Regions from separate parts of the Rhizobium sp. BR 362 genome, predicted to be linked through region 1. Evidence: predicted binding sites of a transcription regulator. Region 1 holds the regulator's gene; the other holds the start of a gene.
The links. Region 1 encodes LexA, which represses DNA repair genes until DNA is damaged. Its sites were predicted from a motif close to TGTTCNNNNTGTGTTCNG; they were not measured.

Region 1 (11,250 bases):
GTTCTCGATCACGTAGATCACCGGCAGCTTCCAGAGCTGCGCCATGTTGAAGCTTTCGGAAACCTGGCCCTGGTTGGCGGCGCCATCGCCGAAATAGGCAACGCTGACATTGTCATTGCCGCGGTACCAGTTGGCGAAGCCGAGGCCTGTGCCGAGCGAGACCTGCGCACCGACGATGCCGTGGCCGCCGTAGAAGTTCTTCTCCTTGGAGAACATATGCATGGAGCCGCCCTTCCCTCGGGAATAGCCGCCCCGACGTCCGGTGAGCTCGGCCATAACGCCACGGGCGCTCATACCGGTTGCCAGCATATGACCGTGATCGCGGTAGCCGGTGATGACCTGGTCGCCTTCCTTCAGCGCCAATTGCATGCCGACGACGACAGCTTCCTGGCCGATGTAGAGGTGACAGAAGCCGCCGATGAAGCCCATGCCGTAGAGCTGGCCGGCCTTCTCTTCGAAGCGGCGGATCAGGAGCATCTCACGATAGGCCTTGAGCTCCGCATCGCGGTCGAATTCCGCGATTGCACCACCATTGGTGTCTCTTGCAGGCTTGGATGTTGTCTTGCGGCTGGAAACGGACGCGGATTTTCGCGGCGCCATTCAACTCTCCCTATGTGAGTGGCCTCGTTATGTAGTGCCGCGTAACATAGGGAAGATTGCTCGCCACAGCAATGCTATAATTGCATGGCTCATATTCTTCGCAAGCCATTGAAGGGATTACGAAAAATGCAATTAACCGAAATTCGGTTAATTGTGACTATTTATTGAAGATCACGATCTCGTCGGCCTTGGAGTAGGTCAGTTGATAGCGCGCATATTGGTCGAGCATATCCTTGTCCAGGGAGCCGTCGCTAAGCAAAGCCACTTCCTTTTCAAGGTGTTCGCGCCTGGCGACGAGATCGGCGAGTTCCTTGCTGCGATCGATGCGCTGCTTCTCGAAGACCTCGGTCGCCTTCAGACCGTAGTCGCCGTGAATGCAGTGGTAGCCGAAATAGCTCACGAAGGCGACCGTGATGGCGGGAAGAACGAAACGGCCGAACTTTCTCTTCTTATGATATTTTGTCCACATACTCGCTTGCTCAAAACGCTCTATCGAATGATCCCGAACCCAGGTCCGCGACTGAAATACGAAGCGGTTACGGAGAAGATCACGCTAAATCAAACACCTATGGCAACATTAGCCGCCAGAGATTAACCATCCGTTGACTCTGCCATTTTTCCAACAAAAAACCGCGCCCGAAGGCGCGGTTCAAGAGCTGGAAATTATTGGCTTATAAGACGACTCGGATCGTTATCCGGCGCACGCTAAGCCTTCCGAAAATCCCGCGGATTTTCAGGGGTATGCGCTATCAGCCGCGAAGAATGGAACGGCCGGCATATTGTGCCTGAGGGCCGAGCGCTTCTTCGATGCGGATGAGCTGATTGTACTTGGCAAGACGATCGGAACGCGACAGCGAGCCGGTCTTGATCTGACCGCAGTTGGTGGCAACAGCGAGATCGGCAATGGTCGAATCTTCGGTTTCGCCGGAACGATGCGACATGACGGCCGTGTAGTTGGCCTTATGCGCGGTTTCGACGGCGTCGAGCGTTTCGGTCAGCGAGCCGATCTGGTTGACCTTGACGAGGATCGAATTGGCGACACCCATGCGGATACCGTCGCGCAGACGAGCCGAGTTGGTGACGAACAGATCGTCGCCGACAAGCTGCGTCTTCTTGCCGGTCAGGTCGGTCAGGATCTTCCAGCCTTCCCAATCGTCTTCGGCCATGCCGTCTTCGATCGAAATGATCGGATATTTGGCGGCGAGTTCGGCAAGGTATTCGGCCATGGCGCCGGATTCCAGCGTACGGCCTTCACCCTCGAGAACATACTTGCCGTCCTTGAAGAATTCCGTCGAAGCGCAGTCGAGGCCGAGAGCGATCTCGTCGCCCGGCTTGTAGCCTGCCTTTTCGATCGACTTCATGATGAAGTCGAGGGCAGCCGGGGCGCTGGAGAGGCCGGGCGCAAAGCCGCCTTCGTCACCGACATTGGTGTTGTGGCCCTGTGAAGCCAGTTCCTTCTTGAGAACGTGGAAAATTTCCGAACCCATGCGCACGGCGTCGCGGAGAGTATCTGCGCCGACCGGCAGGATCATGAATTCCTGGAAGTCGATCGGATTGTCGGCATGGGCGCCGCCGTTGATGATGTTCATCATCGGAACCGGCAGCAGGCGCGCGTGGGCGCCGCCGACATAGCGGTAGAGCGGCAGGTTGGCGCTCTGGGCGGCAGCCTTGGCGACGGCGAGCGATACGCCGAGGATGGCGTTGGCGCCGAGGCGCGACTTGTTCGGCGTGCCGTCAAGCTCGATCATGATGTTGTCGATCTGGATCTGGTTTTCCGCGTCAATGCCGCCGATCGCGTCGAAGATCTCGGTGTTGACAGCTTCGACGGCCTTCTCGACACCCTTGCCGTGATAACGCTTGCCGCCGTCGCGAACTTCGACGGCTTCATGCGCGCCCGTCGAAGCGCCCGACGGAACCGCAGCGCGGCCCATGCTGCCATCTTCGAGGTACACATCGACTTCGACGGTGGGATTGCCACGGCTGTCGAGAATCTCGCGGGCGATAATGTCGGTGATTGCGGTCATGATAGCTTCCTGCTCGCTGGTGATAAATCGATTGAAATCTGTCTTAGTCGAAGATGCGGAAATTACAATGCCGCCCCGCATCCTCGATTGAAGCTCCCACAGGCCGCGTAGCGCAAGTTCATGTCAGCCTGTTGAATGCTTCCCATTTCTTAGGCCTTGGCGATCGCGTCGAAGGCCAACAGCTTTTCCAAAAGCCGCGGCATATCCTTCAGATAGACCATGTTCGGACCATCAGATGGGGCATTGTCCGGGTCCTCATGGGTCTCGACGAAAAGGCCGGCAATGCCAACGGCGACAGCAGCCCGCGCGAGGGTTTCGACAAACCGGCGGTCACCGCCCGTCGAGCCACCCTGCCCACCCGGCTGCTGCACGGAATGGGTCGCGTCGAAGACGACCGGCGCACCCATTGCCGCCATGATCGGCAGCGAGCGCATGTCGGAAACGAGCGTATTGTAACCGAAGGATGCGCCCCGTTCGCACAGAAGCACATTCGGATTGCCGCTGTCATTCAACTTGGCCAGCACGTTCTTCATGTCCCAGGGCGCGAGGAACTGACCTTTCTTGACGTTGACGACGCGGCCGGTCTTGGCGGCGGCAACGAGAAGGTCGGTCTGGCGCGACAGGAAGGCCGGGATCTGCAGAATATCGACCGTCTTGGCGACAATCGCGCACTGCTCTTCAGTGTGAATGTCGGTCAAAACCGGAAAGCCATATTCTTTCTTGAGGTCGGCAAAGACTTCCAGCGCCATTTCCAGGCCGATGCCGCGCTTGCCCGAGAGTGACGTGCGGTTTGCCTTGTCAAAGGACGATTTGTAGACAAGGCCGATGCCGAGCTTGCCGCAAAGCTCCTTCAACACACCGGCGACCATGAAGGCATGGTCGCGGCTTTCCATCTGGCAGGGGCCGGCGATCAGCGACAACTTTGTAGTATTGGAGAACAGGACCTTGGAGGCTCCCTCGCCGACGGTCACTTCGGAATTCGTGTTCATGCTATCTCCTCGAAGGCGAACAGCGCGCCCTGTCCGGGGGCGGGCTTTGCCAGAATACGATTGTTCTTACGCGTGTATGTGACGCCGTTAGCAGCCAAATGCGCCGATGTCACGGAAAGATCGCGGGTTTTGAAAAGGATTGCCCGTGCGCGAAGGCCGGGATCCTCCGCCGGCACCGGCCACTCATAAAAGGCTTCCATGCCCTCCGAGGTCAATATCTCGACCGCTGCATTGGCTGCATGAACGGTGAGGCCGAAAGAATGATCCACTATCTTTGGTCCATCCACGACCTGCTCGAAAAAGCTACGGAATGCGGCCGGATTCGGCGCCGATATGGCAATTTTTGCAATGCCGGTCACGCCATTGGCATGCCGCTCCAAGGCGCTGCGATCGGTCGGCAAGGGATTGATGCGTTGGCAGCAGAAGGCGAAGAAATCCGGGGAACGCAGATCGGCTGCGAAAGCGAGACGGAAACCCGCCGTTACTTCCGAGCCATCCGGCATGCGCATCGGCCGGGAAAAATCCAGCGTGTCTCCGGCCGATATCGTATTTGCCCGGAACCGCTTGTCATCGGCGACCGCATCATCCGTGCCGAAAACGATGGCTGAAAAACCTTCATCACCGATGCGAAAACGGTAAGCCTGGTCGCGAGCGACGAAAACATTTCCTTCCGCCACGCTCCTCTGGCACTGCTCACGGGACGCGACGCCCAAGGGCTCCAGATAGATGTTGTCGGGAAAGAAGACGCAGGCGTTTTCCGTGCCGAAGGGATGGCGAGCGTCGGGGGCGACGGTAAAGCCGAGCTTCCCCAGCCGTTCCCGCGCCACAGCGATATTGATTGTCGGCAGAACGAGATGATCCAGCGGATGCGGCGATGAGGTCATGGTCTCCCCCTTCATTCGTCGGCAGGTTTGCGCCTATCCGCCGCTCAATTCAAGATCAAAGCGTCGGAGCAGACTGCAGAAGAGCGCTCCCGCAAAAATCCGCACGCGAACTAGCCGAATTATATAGCCCTGGCACGAAACTCTCCCTTGTTAGAGGGCAATAATTCGAGCAATATCCGCATCATACTGCAATAAATGACCTGTAGCGCAGCAACAGGTAATTGATACGGGTGAGGATTGCGCCGAAAAGTCCGTTTCCCGGCAGCAAGACAAAGACGCGCATTCTTCAGTTCGGATTGTCCAACGGCAACGCAATTCACCATCCGATCTCGGAGAGGCAGGAAAGCGGCCCGTTACTTCTATCTTTGCAGCAGTACTCAATCTGATTGTCGGGTGCTTGGGGGGAGACATGCGCTTGATGCTCGTCGAGGGGGCGCCCATACGCCCGGTCTTACATTTGGCCGCTTCTCTTTGTCTAGCCTTGGTCGGGGCAGCGCGAAGGCTCATGAATCCTGCCGCGCGCTTCATTGCACATATGCCGAGCGGCTTCGCCGCCATTGCGCTTGTCCTTGTTTTCACGGCTATCGCGCCGCAACTGTGCCAAGCGCAGGCTCCCGAAGCGGCCCCCACAGCACCGCCCGCAAAGCTATCGGAACTGCTGCGTTTGATGAATGATCCGGAGCTACGCCAATGGCTCGAAAAGCGACAAGCAGCCGAGCAGCAGCGGGCACCTTCGGCGGCGGCAGCGACGTTGGTCGAAACGGGAGAGGCCCGCGCCCGCGCCCGATTTCAGGCCCTGCGGTCAGCAATCCCAAATGTACCGGCGCAGCTCGCCGCTGCAGCGAGCAGAGTGCGTGAGCAAGCAAGAAATAGCGGCTTTGCGCCGGCGTTCGTCATGTTCACCGCACTGGTCTGCGTCGGTCTCGCAGTGGAATGGTTTTTCAAGAAGACCGTGCTCAAAGCGAAGTTTCAGAATCCTCTTGTCGCGCATACGATCGGGGAATTCGGACCATGGATCACTTTCACCCTCGCCAGCTCCGCTATTTTCCTGGCCATAGACTGGCCGCCGCTTCTGCACGTCGTGATCCTGTTTTATCTGGCGGCATTCATTGGCGCTCGCCTCGCGTTTGCCCTTTGCAAACTATCGATGGATGCGGGCGCTTTGTCCGCTTTCGGCTATCGTAGGGCCCGTCTCTTCATTGCCGTTTTGGCCATAGCCGTCGCCACGACATCGCTGACCAAACCGCTCTCCATCGACGCAGATGTGGGGACTGTCGTCTCCCATTGTTTCTCCGTTCTCCTGTTGCTGATCGCGCTCGAAGCGGTGTGGCGGCGACCGGCCACGGAAAGCGCCGCCCGACAGCTAATGCTCATGAACATCCTCTATTCACTCTACGCCGCCTGCCTCTGGCTCCTTTGGGTAGCCAACTTCGTCGGCCTTTTCTGGCTCGGCATCTATGCCGTTGTTCTTCCGGGGCTGCTGGCTGCGGTCGGACGAACGGCCGAAGCATTCGCAAAGGGACGGTGGCCTGGTGACAACAAGAACAGTGCTCGCATGGTGCTGGCCGTTCGCGGTGCGCGGGCGCTTGTCATCGCAGCCGCGGTCGCCTGGATCACCGTCGTCTGGCACTATGATCCCAACATTCTCGCACGGGAAAATCCGGCTATCGACGCCGCCGTTCGCGGCGCGCTGAAGAGCATCGTCGTTCTGATTTTGGCCGATCTCTGCTGGCAATTGTCGAAGGCATTCATCGACGAGAAATTGAGCGCCGCCGATAGCGGCGAATCCGCGCTATCCATGGAAGCGGCGCGCGCGGGCCGCCTTCGCACCCTGCTGCCGATCTTCCGCAACGCGCTGGCAGCCATCGTCATCGCGGCCACCCTCCTTACCGTGCTATCCGAAATGGGCGTGCAGATCGGGCCGCTGATTGCGGGGGCCGGAATATTCGGCGTAGCGATCGGTTTCGGTTCGCAAACGCTCGTCAAGATATCGTCAGCGGCATTTTCTACCTGATGGACGATGCCTTCCGCGTCGGCGAATACGTTCAGAGCGGCAGCTACAAGGGAACCGTGGAATCCTTCAGTCTGCGTTCCGTCAGGCTTCGCCATCATCATGGTCCCGTGTTCACCGTTCCTTTCGGCGAACTCGGCGCCGTTCAGAACATGAGCCGCGACTGGGCGATCGATAAATTCTTGCTGCGGGTTCCGTTCAACACCGACGTCGCCAAGGCGAAAAAGATCGTCAAGCAAATCGGAGAACGGTTGAAGGAAGATCCGGAAATCGGACCGCAGATTCTCGAGACCCTGAAAATGAAAGGTGTGGAGCAGATTGGCGACTTCGGTATCGAACTGAGCTTTGCGTTTACCGCCCTTCCCGGCCGGCAAACCTACATACGGCGCCAAGCCTATACCATGATCCGCGACGCCTTCATGGAAAACGGCATCGAATTCGCCCAGCCGACGGTGCAGGTGGGCGGAGAGGAAAAACAGGACGCCGCAGTCGCCGCCATGACACTGCAGAGAAAGAAGATAGCTGAGCAAATGACGCAATCGGCGGCGCCACCAACATAAAACGTTCGCATGAGATCAGCAACGAGCCTCATCTCCGCGCGCTTCTTTTGCAAGGCGACACCCAGGGGCGATACTGGATGACGTTGGACAGGAAGGAGATCCAATGTGCTGAACGACCATCTGACGTCTATTGCCGCGCATGTTATCCAAATAGCACTGACTCCGGTCTTTCTGCTGGCAGGCACCGCCGGATGCCTCAATGTCTTTTCGGCGAGGCTCGCTCGCGTCTCCGACCGGGTCAACAGCCTTTTCGAACGGGTGACCTCGGACGATCCGGATGAAACGCGGTTGCTGCAGCTCTACTATCTGCGGCGGCGAACATTGGCGCTAGAGATTGCAGTCCTGCTCGGCACGGCATCGGGCGTGTTCACATGCCTCGCGACGCTGGGTCTCATGGGCGGTGCGATTCGCCAGCAGTTTCGCGAGCAATTATTGCTCTGGCTCTTCGGCCTTGCCGTCTTCGCGCTCATGGGCGCTTTTATCGCCTTTCTCTTCGAAATGATTCTGGCCGGGCGCAGCATGCTGCGGCAGATAGCCAACGACCGCACCTTGCTCGAGCATCGGCACGGGAGTTCCAGAAAAAACCCAAGCTATTGAATTCCCGTCCAATATCGCTACGGACGGAACCGATCAAAGCCGCTCCGAATCCAATCTTCCCAGTCTGATCTACAGATTGCCCTCCTTCGTTCAGCAACCATCCTCCCCAAAGAGCTTAGTTAGCAAACAGATGGGCTCACATCGCTTTTTTGGATGAGCTGTCCTGACGGGCACAAAAAGGCTTTCCGCAGAATTCCTGATATATTTCCGGTCTTTAACTCGGATGTATCGAAAAAAATCTGTCCGACCGGGACCTGTTATGTTCCCATTTATTTGTTGCGCTTACAAAATCTTCACCAAAATTTAAGGGCTTGCGGAACACATATGGAACATATAGTGTCCGTTCTGGATTTGTTTCACGACACCTTCTCACTCCTGAGGTTCAAAACGATGTTGACGCGCAAGCAGCAGGAACTGCTTCTCTTCATTCACGAACGAATGAAGGAGTCCGGTGTTCCGCCATCTTTCGATGAGATGAAAGATGCGCTGGACCTTGCGTCCAAGTCCGGGATTCATCGTCTCATCACTGCCTTGGAAGAACGCGGCTTCATACGCCGGCTGCCGAACCGGGCCCGGGCACTGGAGGTCATCAAGCTGCCCGAGGCCTATAGCCCGAGCTTGCAGCCGCGTCGCGGTTTTTCACCGAGCGTCATCGAGGGGAGCCTTGGCAAGCCGCAACTTGTGCCGCCGCCTGCTCCCGCCAAGCCGGTGATTGAGGAAAACAACAGTTCAGTCTCAGTTCCCGTCATGGGCCGCATTGCCGCCGGCGTTCCGATCTCGGCCATTCAGAACAATACCCACGACATCACGGTTCCCGCCGACATGCTCGGCTCCGGCGAACATTATGCGCTGGAGGTCAAGGGCGACTCGATGATCGACGCCGGCATCTTTGACGGCGATACGGTCATTATCCGCAACGCCACCACCGCCAATCCGGGCGACATCGTCGTTGCTCTCGTCGATGACGAGGAGGCGACGCTGAAGCGCTTCCGTCGCAAGGGAGCTTCGATCGCGCTGGAGGCGGCGAACCCGGCTTACGAGACCCGTATTTTCGGGCCGGATCGCGTGAAAGTACAAGGCAAGCTTGTCGGCCTCATTCGCCGCTATCACTGACGGGTGACACCGGTGCGATCGGCGCTCCGAAAGTGCCCGTTCGCCAGTCGTAAGCGCGATGAAGGCTCCATGGCCGCGTCAGATTTTCAAACGCCGCCGTTATCATCGGCTTGTCGGCGCGGAGATTGATTTCGATGGATCCGGTGCGGCGTAGCGTTGCACCTGTAAAAAGCATGGCGCCAGAGCGGCAGTGGTCCAGACGCAGACGCACGGGGGTGACGACGATGTTAGCGGTGTCGCAGGCTGGGGCGAGATAGGCAGCATCCTCAATGGTGACGAGCATTTCGCCATTGTCCAGCATTGCCACGCACCATGCCCCTTTTTGGCAGGCGAAGCCACCCTGCCCGGCATTGTCCAGTGCCGCATCCATCGCCTTTCGAACGGCGACTTGCTCGTCGGAAGTCAGCCGGCGATGCTTGTCCGATTTGCTGATCTTGGGGAGCTGACTGCCGGGCGGAAGCATCGTTGGCGGTTGCTGCTCGGTGATCGCCAGGGCTCTTTGCCATTGCTCGAAGATGAAGTCGGGCGGCTTTTCCCGGTTGGTCGTCAACGCGCCGTTGCGCAGCAATGCGACGAGCGTGCCGTCCTCGGAGATCATCAGATCGGGTTTCGGAACACCGGGGCTGAGTGCCACGACCGCGACCGAACCGATGATCAAAAATGCACCTGCATGCCGCAGCCATGTTTTCAGCAAGGTCATCAGCAAGAAGCCGGCTATGACCGTCGGGAACAGCCAGACCGGCAACCGGCCAAAGGGAATGTTGCCGCCCCAGGCGGCGACCGTTTTGGCAATGACGATGACAGCATCAAGGCCCGCGCCGGTGATCTGCCAGAAGGGAGCATCGACGCCGAATGGCATCAGCAGCGTCGCCGCCATGCCAAACGGCATGACCACAAATGAGACGACGGGCATAGCCGCCAGATTGGCGATAAGCCCATATGTCGCCAACCGGTGAAAATGCTCGATCGAGAAAATCGCAGTCGATGCGCCGCCGATAAAGGAGGTCGACAATATGCCTCCGAAGAAGCGCGAGACGAAGAGCAGCGGACGCATGAGCCGGAAGCGGGAGAGAACGCTCTCCCGATGCGGTCTTTTCGTCCAAAGCGAATAACCCGACACCAAAGCCAATGTGGCGGCATAAGACATCTGGAAACTTGGTCCGAGCGCCTGCGACGGCGACAGAATAAGGATGACGATCGCGGACAGCGCCACATTGCGAAGGCTGAGGGATGGCCGGTCGAAGAGCACGGCGATCAGCATGATCGCCATCATAATGAAAGCGCGCTCTGCCGATACCCCGAAGCCGGAAATAAAATAATAGGCTGTCACTGTGATCAGCGCACCGAAGGCTGCGATCTTCTTCGTTGGCCAGGCCTGTGCCACGCCGAAAAATAGGCTAAGCGCATAGCGCAGGCCGACATAAAAAATGCCTGCAGACAGCGCCATGTTCAGGCCGGAAATTGCAATGATGTGCGCAAGGCCTGAAGTCCTGAGCGCTTCCGTCGTCTCATCCGAAATTGCTCGTCTCTCATCGGTGACAAGCGATGCCGCGAAGGCGCCGGTGTCACCGGGCAAAAGCGTCCTAATCCTGTCGCCGATGCTGCTGCGCAAACGCGCAAGCCAAATATCCGCCTTGTCCAGAAACGACCCCTGGGCAACATCACCAGATGGCGACATTAGCATCGGCGTTCCATAGGCAAAGCCATTCGCGCCGGTGCCATCGAAATAGGCGCTGAAGGCGAAATCGTTGAGGCCGGGCAAGGCGGGTCCGGCCGGCGGCGTCAGTCGCGCCCTGCCCTGAATGCGATCGCCGAGCTCAAAAGGCTGGATTTGTTTGCGCACGAAGATCGTGACCTGCGCCGGCGGCCGGCGAATGGCGGGTTTTTCCGTTGTCTCCAGGGCGACGACATAGCGCCAGCGTCCCTTGTCATCGGCCTCGCGTCTTTCGATCCGGCCCGTAATGGTGGTCGTCACCGCGGAATCGAGCATCATCGTCGACGCCCGCCAGGTCTCGCATTGCGCCAGAGCCATGCCTGCGCAGCCAAGCATGCCGGCGAACAGCAGGTGCCGCAGCACTCGTCCGGCCTCCTGTCGGAGGAAAAAAGCAACGGCAAAAATAAGGAGGGCGGTAAAAACGGCCTGCGGTGGCGGATCGGCTCCGGCGGAGAACCAGAAGATCGCGCCGGCGCCGATATAGACCGGCGCAAATAGCACCGCACGGCCGTGCGCTGCCTCTTCTGCGGCTAAATGGTAAATGCTGAGTCGGATGCCGCCTGCCGCAAGGCGAAGGCGGGCGATAAGGGCGGCTTGATCCTGTGTCCGTTCCGGCTGTGTCGCTTTGGGACGAGGAATGACCGCGCCCACGCCGCGGCCGCGCTCAGCAACCGCAGCAAAACCCCGACTCTCCACCTGCGGATCTGGTGCCTCTAAATTAGGCATACATCCAAGCGCCTACGCAAAACTACAGCTAA
Region 2 (11,250 bases), on a different contig from region 1:
GCGATATCCGCCTGCTGCATGAAAGCGGCAAACGAGGTTCTGCGGAAGCCGAGAGCTTCTGGCGCGAGGAGTTTCGCCTCAACCATGCCATCGCCCGCTATCCCAAACCCTATGTGGCGCTGATGGATGGTATCACCATGGGCGGCGGCGTCGGGCTCTCCTCCCATGGCAGCCATCGCGTCGTCACCGAGCGCACCCGGCTCGCCATGCCGGAAACCGGCATCGGCTATTTTCCCGATGTCGGCGCCACCTGGCTTTTGCCGCGGGCGCCCGGCGAAGCCGGCACATGGATGGGGCTGACAGGCCTTGCTATCAACGCCGCCGATGCGATTCACGCGCGGCTGGCAGATCACTGCGTCGCGTCCTCCGATCTGCCAGCGCTGATCAAGGCGATCGGCGCGCTGCCCAACGCCACGGCTGCCGACGATTTGCACAGGGTGATTTCAGGCATGGCAGTCCCCGCGGTCGAAAGTCGGCTCGCCGCCAACCGCGATATGATCGATCGGGCGCTGGCATATGATACCGTTGAGGATATTCAGGAGGCGCTGGCACGAGAGGCAGGCGATTTCGCCGCCGAAACGTCGCGAATGATCGCTACGCGCTCTCCCACCAGCCTGAAATTGACCCTGAAACTGCTGCGGGCCGGCCGCAACAGCGCAAGCCTCGCCGAATGCCTGAACCGCGAACTCGGTGCTTGCTTGGGAATATTGTATAATCCCGACTTTTACGAAGGCGTGCGCGCCGCTGTCATCGACAAGGACCGCAATCCGAAATGGTCGCCGGCAAGCCTCGCCGAGGTCGACGATGCCGCCATCGAGCGTTTCTTTGTGCCGGCGCAGCCGCTGCTTTTCGCGATGGAAAAATAACGGGAGGAGAGCATCATGACACGGATCGCATTCATCGGCCTCGGCAATATGGGCGGTCCCATGGCCGCCAATCTGGTCAAGGCTGGCCATGACGTCATCGGCTTCGATCTCTCCCATGATATGCTGAAAGCCGCGGAGGCAACGGGCGTCAAGGCCGCACACGTGCTGACCGAGGCGTTGGCCGATGCCGAAGCCGTTATCACCATGTTGCCGAAGGGGCAGCATGTGCTGACGGTCTGGACCGATATCCTGCGCTCAGTGCCGAAGGGTACTTTGCTGATCGACAGCTCGACCATCGATGTCGAAAGCGCCCGCAAGGCCCATGCCATGGCTGGTGATGCCGGCTGCCTGTCGCTCGACGCGCCTGTCTCCGGCGGCACCGGGGGTGCTGCGGCCGGAACGCTCACCTTCATGGCCGGCGGGTCGCCGGAAAGCTTTGCAGGCGCCAAACCGCTGCTGGAAGTCATGGGCAAGAAAATCGTCCATTGCGGCGACGCCGGTGCCGGTCAGGCGGCGAAGATCTGCAACAACATGATCCTCGGCATTTCCATGATCGGTGTCTGCGAAGCTTTCGTCCTCGGCGAAAAGCTCGGCCTGTCGCACCAAGCCCTGTTCGACGTCGCTTCGACGTCGTCTGGCCAATGCTGGTCGATCAATACCTATTGCCCGGTGCCCGGGCCTGTGCCGACCTCGCCCGCCAACAACGACTACAAGCCGGGCTTCATGGTGGCACTGATGCTGAAGGACCTGCGGCTTGCGCAGGAGGCGGCACTGTCGGGCGGCGCATCGACGCCGCTGGGCGCGGAAGCGGCGCAACTTTATTCGCTCTTCGAGAAACAGGGTAACGGCGGGCGAGACTTTTCGGCGATCATCGAGATGTTCCGGGACATGAGCTGAGTATTTGCTGGATCGTTGGCCGGGTGCAAGGCTGTCTCTCACTCCGACCTCACCCCTGAGGCAGGGGAATCGCATATGAGATGAGGTTGTTGCCGCGCAACCCCTTCTCCCCCGGGGAGAAGGTGCCGACAGGCGGATGAGGGGGCGAGGAGTGGAACGACGAGCACCCTGAGCGCAAGCGAAAGGTCACTCTTCCCGTGGAGAAAGACCCCCTCATCCGACCCTTCGGGCCACCTTCTCCCCGAGGGGAGAAGGAGCTTACGGCGCTGGCATGCCCCATATGCAATTGCCCTGCACGCAAGGGGGGAGAGGGCTACCGTGAGGGGCTTCACCGGAACAGCGACCTCTATAAATAAACCTCATCTCACCGCCACATGCCGCGCATCCGCGCCCCGACATCGACGCGCACTTGCCGTGCCTGAACCGCTGCAGCGCTCTCCGACCGAGCCTGTGGCCAGCCACAGACTTCGAAGAATTGTAGCAATGTCACCGGAATGAAGCGGGTACGTGAAGCAAAGACATGCCGATCGCCTTGGGCATGCTGGCCATGGGTGAAGAAGCGCTGCGGGATGACGAGATCGAGGCCGTCCTTGGCACGGGTCATGGCGACATAAAGCAGCCGCCGTTCCTCCTCGATCTCAGAGGATGATCCGACGGCGAGATCGGCTGGAATGCAGCCATCCACGGCATTGAGGACGAAGACTTTCGTCCATTCCTGGCCCTTGGCGGAATGGATGGTCGAGAGGATCAGATAGTCCTCGTCGAGCAGCGGTACGCCGGCCTGGTCGCTGGTGGCATCGGGTGGATCGAGCGTCAACTCGGTGAGGAAGCGCTCGCGCGAGCCGTAGCCGCCGGCGATTTGTTCGAGCTGGATCAGGTCCGCCTGACGCGTTGCCGCATCCTCATGCGCCCGCTCTAGATGCGGCTCATACCATTGCCGCACGAGACCGATTTCCGCCGGCCACCCGGCCTTGCCGCTCTTCAGCTCCTGCATCGTCGCAACGAATGCCGTCCAGTCTTCCCCCGAGCGCGGCGGTGCCGGAAAATCGGTAAGGGCGGCCATCGGACTGGCCTGTTCCCAGATATGATCGAGCACGCGCTGGGCGGTCGAAGGGCCGACGCCCGGAAGGAGTTGCATCAGCCGGAAGCCGGCAACGCGGTCGCGCGGGTTCTGGGCAAAGCGAAGGGCGGCGAGCATATCCTTGACATGGGCACTGTCGAGAAACTTCAGCCCGCCGAATTTGACGAAGGGAATGTTGCGGCGGGTAAGCTCCACCTCCAGCGGTCCGCTATGATGCGAGGTGCGGAAAAGTACGGCCTGCTGCTTGAGCTTCGCGCCGCTCTCCCGATTTTCCAGCACCTGGTCGGCAACGTAGCGCGCCTGATCGCTTTCGTCGCGCACCGTCACCAGCCGCGGGCGCTGTGCGCTTTGCCGCTCCGTGCGCAAGTTCTTGGTGAAACGCTCGGAAGCAAGATCGATCACCGCGTTGGCGGCGGCCAGGATCGGCTGCGTCGAGCGGTAATTGCGGTCGAGTGTGACGATGTTGGCGGCGGGGGTAAAGGAGGTTGGGAAATCGAGGATATTGCGCACCGTAGCCGCGCGGAAGGAATAGATCGACTGCGCATCGTCGCCGACGACGGTCAATCCCTGGCCGTCCGGCTTCAGCGCCAGCAGGATCGACGATTGCAGCCGGTTGGTATCCTGATATTCGTCGACAAGCACATGGTCGAAGCGGCCACCGATATCTTCGGCGATCAGCGGCTCGTGCAGCATATGCGCCCAATAGAGCAGCAGATCGTCGTAATCGAGCACATTCTGCGCCTGTTTGGCCTCGACATAGGCCGCGAAGAGCTCGCGCAACTGCTTGTCCCAGGTAGCGCACCAGGGGAAGAAATCGCGCAGCATCTCTTCGAGCGGCGCTTCCGAATTGACGGCGCGGGAATAAATCGAGAGGCAGGTCGCCTTGGTCGGAAAGCGGTTTTCCAGTTTTGAGAAGCCGAGCTCGTGGCGCACGAGGTTCATCAAGTCGGCGCTGTCTTCGCGGTCATGGATCGTGAAGGCCGGGTCGAGGCCGATCTGTTCGGCGTAATCGCGCAGGAGCCGTGCGCCAATGCCATGGAACGTCCCGGTCCAGGCCAGCGCATCGGCCATAATGCCGGCATTGGCGCCAAGCACATCGCGGCAGATGCGTTCGACGCGGCGGCCCATTTCGGCGGCCGCCCGGCGGGAAAACGTCATCAGCAGGATGCGGCGGGGGTCGGCGCCTTTGACGATGAGGTGCGCGACACGGTGGGCCAGCGTATTGGTCTTACCGGAGCCCGCGCCAGCGATCACCAGCAGCGGCCCGGCAATATGGCTGCCGTCGACCGTCGTGCCGTGCTCGACGGCCTGCCGCTGCTCCGGGTTCAGCTTTTCCAGATAGGCGGCGGTCATGGGCTCTCCTGAAGGCTTCGGACGACAGGCGCGCGAACACGAAATCTCCGACGAATCATGTTCGCAATAATATCCGAATGTTCGATGAATGTTCGCAATTGGCTGAAACTGTCAAGTTCGGCCGAATCTGCACAAAGATGTGACCCTGCCGTCATGAATTTGGTTCAGATTTAGCGGCGCTGCCTCGTAAAATGCCGTTGGGGTACTTATTTACCATTATGACTCATGATTTTGGGGTATCGGCGCGCTGAGGGTTCCCGACCATGAACGAGACGATCGCCACCGGATTGCGCCAGCCTGAAGGGCCGGTTGCCCTGACGGACGGACGTGTAGCGCTTGTGGAGACCGACGAGAGCCGCCGTTGCTTGACGATGATTGCGGCCGGTGTGCGCCGCGAAATCTGCCGGCCCGGCGGCCGGCCGACCGGGCTGGCGATCGACGGCGATCATTGTTTCTGGGTGGCGGGGGGTCCCGAAAACTCCCTTGTTAAGGTCTCTCCGGAAGGCCGCACCCTGCAGGTAATCGAAGGCGGCAAGGACGGCCCGTTTCTTTACCCGAATGATCTTGCCTTCGGCCCGGACGGTCTGCTCTACATGACCGATTCCGGCGTTCGTATCTCCGATCTGCTCGACGGCCCCGACATCAATCCCGATTTCTTCCAGGCACCGTATAACGGCCGTATCTACCAGATCGATCCGGCGGAAGGCCGGGTGCAGCGCGTGCTGGCGACTGGCTTGCTCTACGCCAACGGCATTGCGTTCGGGCCGGACGGATTGCTCTACTATAGCGAGACGCTGACCGGAAAAATCTTTCGCCAGATCGTCGGCGGCCGGCAGGAACTGTTTGCGCAGGTCATGCCGGCGCCTGCCGTGAAGGTGTTGCGTGGGCCGGCCGGCATGGCTTTCGATCGCAATGGCACGCTTTATTGCGCGGTCTACGGACAAGGGGAGATCTGCCTGGTCGATCCCAGCGGAAAGATCACGGGCCGTATCCGCACCAATGGCGCGCGGCCAGGCAACATCGCGTTCACGCTCGATGGCAAATATGCGCTCATCACCGAGCAGGAAAACGGTGTTTTGGAGAGAATAGCGGCACCGCGTCCAGGACTGCCGCTGCATATGCCCTCCATCTGATCGGAGGCAGAATGGGCATGCCCGAAAGTCGGGCATGCCCTCGTTCGTGTCCGTCTGCCGCTTATTCGGCGGCGGGGATTTGCTTGTTGTCCTTGTCGGACTTGTCGTCGCCAGGCTTCTCATCATTGGCAACCGCCTTGGCATGGCGGCGGCGCCAATCGCCGAGGAAGAGCAGGATCGGAGCGGCGATAAAGACCGACGAGGCGCCTGCGACAAGTATGCCGAACACCATCGGGATCGCGAAGCTCGAGACGGCGCTGCCGCCCCAGATCGCCATCGGCACCAGCGCCAGGAAGGCGGTGGCGTTGGTATAAAGGCTTCGCGCCAAGGTCTCGTTGATCGACTTGTCGATGATGTCGCGCAGCGGCATCGATTTGTAGAGCCGCATGTTTTCACGCATACGGTCATAGACCACGACCTTGTCGTTGACCGAATAACCGACCAGCGTCAGGATCGCGGCGATGGCCGTCAGGTTGAAATCGAGGCCGGTGATCGCGAAGAAGCCGATCGCCTTGGTGACGTCGAGTATCAGAGTGACGATGGCGCCGACCGCGAACGGCCATTCGAACCGATACCAGATGTAGAACAGCATCGCCAGGCTGGCGATCACGACCGACAGGATGCCGGCCCAGGCAAGCTCGCCCGAAACCTTCGGACCGATGACATCCGTGCCTTCGATGGTCGCGGTTGGGTCGATCTTGATGATTTCTGCCTTGAGCTTGGTGACCGCGGCCGTCTGCGCCTCTTCACCGCCGTCCTGGCGCTGGGCGCGGACAAGGAGGCTGTGGTTGTCGCCGAAGGACTGCAGTGCGATTTCGCCGAGGCCGAGCGTGTTCAGGCCCTCGCGGAACGTCGCCAAATCGGCCGTGTCCTTGGTCTTGACCGACATCTGGATGCCGCCGCGGAAATCGACGCCGTAGTTGAGGCCCGGATGGATGAAAAGGACCACCGAGGCGATCGACAGGATCGCCGAGACGGTAACGCCAAAGAAGCGGGCCTTCATGAACTGGATGTGCTTGTCATAGGGGCTGAGGGGGATCAGCGGCCTTATGTTGAGCACCTTCAGCTTGCGGCGACGGGTGATGGCGATCATCACGACGCGCACGAAGGCGACGGAGGTGAACATCGAGATAATGAGGCCGAGACCCATGGTCACGGCAAAGCCGCGAACCGGGCCGGAGCCGAAGTAGAACAGGATGGCGGCAGCGATCAGGGCCGTCATGTTGCCGTCGATAATCGTCGAATACGCCTTCTTGAAGCCGTTATCGATGGCGGCGAAGGCGCCGCGGCCCTTGCGGGTTTCTTCACGGATGCGCTCGTTGATGAGAACGTTGGCATCAACCGCAAGACCGATACCAAGGACAACGCCGGCGATGCCGGGGAGCGTCAGCGTGGCGCCGACAAGCGTCAGGGCGGAGAATGTCAGGATCGTGTGGATGAGCAGTGCAACATTCGCGAGAATCCCCCAGGCGCCGTAGAGCACGAAGATGAAGGCGGCAACCAAGACGAAGCCGATCAGGCCGCTATAGATACCCTTCTGGATCGCGTCGCTGCCGAGGTCGGCGCCGACCGTGCGCTCTTCGATGACGGTGAGCTTGGCTGGCAGAGCGCCGGCGCGCAGCAGGGCTGCGAGCGTGGTTGCGCTGTCAGCCGTGAAGTTGCCGGAGATCTGGCCCGAACCGCCGGTGATCGGCTCGCGAATATTGGGCGCGCTCAGCACCTTGTTGTCGAGCACGATGGCGAAAGGCTTGCCGACATTCTCGCGGGTAATTTCCGCAAAGCGGTTGGCGCCGGCGCTGTCGAAGCGGAAGGTGACGAGCGGCTCGTGCGTATTCGGATCGAAGCTGACGCGGGCGTCGGTGAGGCGGTCGCCGGCAAGCTCGATACGATCGAGAACCGGAAAGCTGTTGCCTTGGTCATCCTTCAGGATGGAAACGCCGGGCCCGGGGTTTTTCGGATCGACATTCTCGGCGAGCAGATGGAAGGACATCTTCGCGGTCGAGCCGAGCAGTTCGCGCAGGCGCGAGGGATCCTGTGCGCCGGGAAGCTGGACGAGGACGCGATTGGGACCGACGCGCTGAATGGTCGGTTCGGCGACGCCCACCTGGTCGACGCGCTTGCGGATGACTTCAAGGCTCTGCTGGACGGCGGAATCGACGTTGCTGGCGATGCCGGCCGGCGAGAAGGACATGGCAATCGCATTGCCATTCGGCGTGATCGTCAGGTCGGACTGGCCGGCGGAAAGGCCGGACGCGATCGTATTGGCAAGCGTCCGCAACTGCGTCACCGCATCGTTGCTCTGTGACGGATCGGTCAGCGTGACGACGATCTGGTCACCATTGCGGACGATCGAACGGGTCTGGATGTTCTTGTCGCGCAGGACACGGCGCGAGTCTTGCAGCAGCGATTGCAGCCGGCCATTGGTCAGGTCCTTCTCGTCGACTTCGAGGACGAGATAGGAGCCGCCGCGAAGGTCGAGGCCGAGGGAAACCTGGCTGTGCGGCAGCCAGGACGGCATTTTGCTTAAGACCGACTGCGGCAGCGCGTTCGGCAGGGCGATGAAAAGGCCAAGCACGATGATCACAGTATAGAGGACCACCAGCCATGGTGAGGTGCGCATGAGTATTATCCTTGGAAATACACTTATACCAGCGGAGCCTGCCGCTGGCGGACGTTAGGTCATGTCGAAGATGCGCCGTCAGGCGCGCGAACCGGTCAGGCGAAAGCAGCCGGCGGGGCGCGGGCGAGATAGGCGCGGAAAGCAAGCGATTCGTGCCGCGCGAGTTCGCCGCGCTCGCGCGGCAGTCCCGGATTGCTCAGAAGTCTGAGCGACGGAAGGGTCGTAAGTGTTGCCGGTCCGATATCATGCCAGGTAGCTTTCGGCGTGACCGTACGGTCGGCGACGACAGTGCCACGCACCGGATCGCGCAGGGCGAGATAAAGCGGTTGGGTGTCCTTGCCGGAGGAGAAGGCTTCCGCATCGGCCCGCGCGGCAAGATTGATGCCGCCGCCGAGCGCCAGTCCGAGATAAGCGAAGAAGGCGACGAACAGCGAGGCGATCACGCGCGCTCCGGCACGTCGCGTCATCCTGCTATCGCTCTCTTCGCTGTCGGCAGCGCCGAATTCGAATGGGTTCAACGGTTAAAAGGGCCTTCATTCCTTTGCCGGAGCGGATTCCGACGGTTCGATGATGATATCAGGACGCTGCGCGTCTTCATAGTGCGGCCTGTCATGATGCACTTGCGCCAGCCGGTCAACCATCCCCAGTGCAATTTCCCGCTCTCCCATGATCACCGTATCGGCGCCATATTGCTTGAGCACGTCGACCTCGGCATCGAAATGGGCGCGGGCGACGATCAGGATCGATGGATTGACGGCGCGCGCCTGCTCGGCGGCGCTGCACGCTTCGAAGGTATTCGGAATGGCAATGACCAGGCTGCGGGCGGCGGAAATATTGGCATAGGCCAAAACCTCGGCGGAGGCGGCATTGCCGTAGATCGCCTCGATTCCCTCTCTCATGAGATCGCCGATTCGTTTGTCGGAATCTTCGATGACCACGAAGGGTGTATCGGAGGATTTGAGCTTTTCCCCGACGATGCTGCCGACGCGGCCATAGCCGATCAGCACCGCATGGTCCGTCAGCGTAACCGCGTGCAGTTCCTCACCGACATCGTGGGCCGTTGGGCGATTGGTAGGGGCAGGTAAGGCTTCGCCCTCCGTCGGCTCTGCCTGCGCGGCCGGCTCCGTGCCTTCCGTCATCTCGCCCTGCGGCCTGGTTTCCTGCGTCTTCCGCAGCCAGTCGCAGGCAACGAAGACAAGCGGGTTGAGAATGATCGAAATGATCGCGCCGCCAAGGATCAGGTCGCGGCCTTCGCCCGGCAGCAGACCGAGATCGGAGCCGAGAGCTGCGAGGATGAAGGAGAATTCGCCGATCTGCGCCAAGCTGGCGGAGATCGTCAGCGCCGTGCTCATCGGCTTTCGGAAGGCGAGCACGATGAAGAAGGCGGCGACGGACTTGCCGATGACGATGATGAACACCGTCGCCAGCAGCGGCAGCGGATTGTCGACGAGGATATTGGGATCGAACAGCATGCCAACCGAGACGAAGAACAGCACGGCGAAAGCATCGCGCAGCGGCAGGCTTTCCTGCGCCGCCCGGTGGCTGAGCTCGCTTTCCGAGAGGATCATGCCGGCGAAGAAGGCGCCGAGCGCTAACGAGACTCCGAAGAGTTTCGCAGCCCCGAACGCGACGCCGAGCGCAATGGCGAGGACACCGAGGCGGAAGAGTTCCCGTGAGCCGGTATGGGCGATGCGGTGCAGGATCCAGGGAATGATCCGCCGCCCGAAGACCAGCATTAGCCCGACGAAGGCCACGACCTTCAGCAGCGTCATGCCGATGATGCCGGTGAGCCCGAGATCGAGGCCAAGCAACCGGCTGAGGCCGGCCGATAGCGGCTCGGCGGCGCCGTGACCGTCGCCGGAGATGCTGGCGGCAGCCGGAATGAGCACGAGGGCCAGCACCATGGCCAGATCCTCGACGATCAGCCAGCCGACCGCGATCTTGCCGCGCTCGCTCTCGATCAGCCGCCGCTCCTGCAAGGCTTTCAGGAGAACGACCGTCGAAGCGACGGAGAGCGCGAGGCCGAAGACGAGGCTCCCGCCCAGCGGCCACCCCATCAGCGCGCCGAGCCCCCAGCCGAGCAGGGTGGCGAAGCCGATCTGGACGATCGCGCCGGGAACGGCGATGCCGCGTACCGACAGCAGGTCCTTCAACGAAAAATGCAGGCCGACCCCGAACATCAACAGGATGACGCCGATTTCGGCGAGTTCCGGCGCAAGGCTCTGGTCGGCAACGAAGCCCGGCGTATGCGGGCCTGCGAGCACGCCCGCGATGAGATAGCCGACGAGTGGCGGCAGCTTGAAGCGATTGGCGACGGCGCCGAAGATGAATGCCAGCACAAGGCCCATGACGATGGTCGAAATCAAAGGCGTGTCGTGCGGCATCGCTGTCTCCTTCGATACTGGAAATCCTGTCTGGTTTATGACATATTTGGCTTAAGTTGACCAATATGAGTAGTTTTTGATTGTGAATCAAGGCCGCAACCTAACGATTCTGACGCCCGCGCTCTGCCGCGCGGCGCGCGGGCTGCTCGACTGGACACAGTTGGATATAGCCGAGAGAGCCGGCGTGTCACGGAGCACGATCCGCGACTACGAGGGTGGGCGCCACGACATTCACCGGGCGACCGAAGCGCAACTGCGCATCGCCTTCGAAGAGGGTGGGGTCGTCTTTGCGGAAATGCCGGGACTTGGTTGGGGCGTCTGCCTGCGGCCGGCTTCCGACCGCGGTTAGAGCGCTTTAGCGTTTCACGGAATCGCTTTCCCGCTCTATCCCTTTGTTTTTACGCATTCCGGACGGAAAACCGCTTCGCACTTTTCCTGGAATTGCTCTAAGCTTTCGGCGCCAGGCAGCTTGGCGAAAGATGGTAGGCGTAGAGCGTCCTGCCTTTCATGTTGCCGAAATCCGGCGACCAGCTCTTGATGAGTTCCGACCGGCCCGCGGTGCAATCGAACGGTTCGTCGTCGATATAGAGCACATCATCGGTCACGGCGGATGGCAGCGAAAAATTCTGCTCGTAATAGCTCTTCGGGAAACCGCCGGCGTTGCGGGCGTAGATATGATAGGGTTTGCCCTTCAGCGTATAGAAGAGATCGGCGAGGATATCGCGGTTATCGGCGACGATGGTCGAAGTATTCGCCTGGGCGGCGATATCGGCGATCTCCAGGCTAATGGCGCTACGGCCGACGTACCGCTTCATGACGAGATCGCCGTTCGGCAGCTTGATGTCATAGGCAAATACGGTCAGGACCGGCAACAAGAAGGCAACCACCGAGCCGATGATCAGCGAGACGGCGAGCC

Region 2: the regulator LexA is predicted to act here: its motif matches at 4,276-4,293, upstream of QDY28_RS17685 (ATP-dependent helicase).

The regions. Positions count from the first base shown of each region.
Region 1 covers NZ_JARWGH010000016.1:91,894-103,143, forward strand. The annotation lists gene pdhA (pyruvate dehydrogenase (acetyl-transferring) E1 component subunit alpha) at 1-600, opposite strand, end outside; gene QDY28_RS19585 (FtsB family cell division protein) at 758-1,069, opposite strand; gene eno (phosphopyruvate hydratase) at 1,350-2,624, opposite strand; gene kdsA (3-deoxy-8-phosphooctulonate synthase) at 2,774-3,613, opposite strand; gene QDY28_RS19600 (VOC family protein) at 3,610-4,497, opposite strand; gene QDY28_RS19605 (hypothetical protein) at 5,003-6,511, shown strand; gene QDY28_RS19610 (mechanosensitive ion channel family protein) at 6,511-7,068, shown strand; gene QDY28_RS19615 (DUF2721 domain-containing protein) at 7,174-7,665, shown strand; gene lexA (transcriptional repressor LexA) at 8,056-8,778, shown strand; gene QDY28_RS19625 (ComEC/Rec2 family competence protein) at 8,759-11,218, opposite strand.
Region 2 covers NZ_JARWGH010000013.1:51,217-62,466, forward strand. The annotation lists gene QDY28_RS17675 (enoyl-CoA hydratase/isomerase family protein) at 1-866, shown strand, start outside; gene mmsB (3-hydroxyisobutyrate dehydrogenase) at 882-1,763, shown strand; gene QDY28_RS17685 (ATP-dependent helicase) at 2,128-4,197, opposite strand; gene QDY28_RS17690 (SMP-30/gluconolactonase/LRE family protein) at 4,461-5,330, shown strand; gene secD (protein translocase subunit SecD) at 5,392-7,950, opposite strand; gene QDY28_RS17700 (hypothetical protein) at 8,046-8,417, opposite strand; gene QDY28_RS17705 (cation:proton antiporter domain-containing protein) at 8,484-10,334, opposite strand; gene QDY28_RS17710 (helix-turn-helix domain-containing protein) at 10,411-10,683, shown strand; gene QDY28_RS17715 (ArnT family glycosyltransferase) at 10,781-11,250, opposite strand, start outside.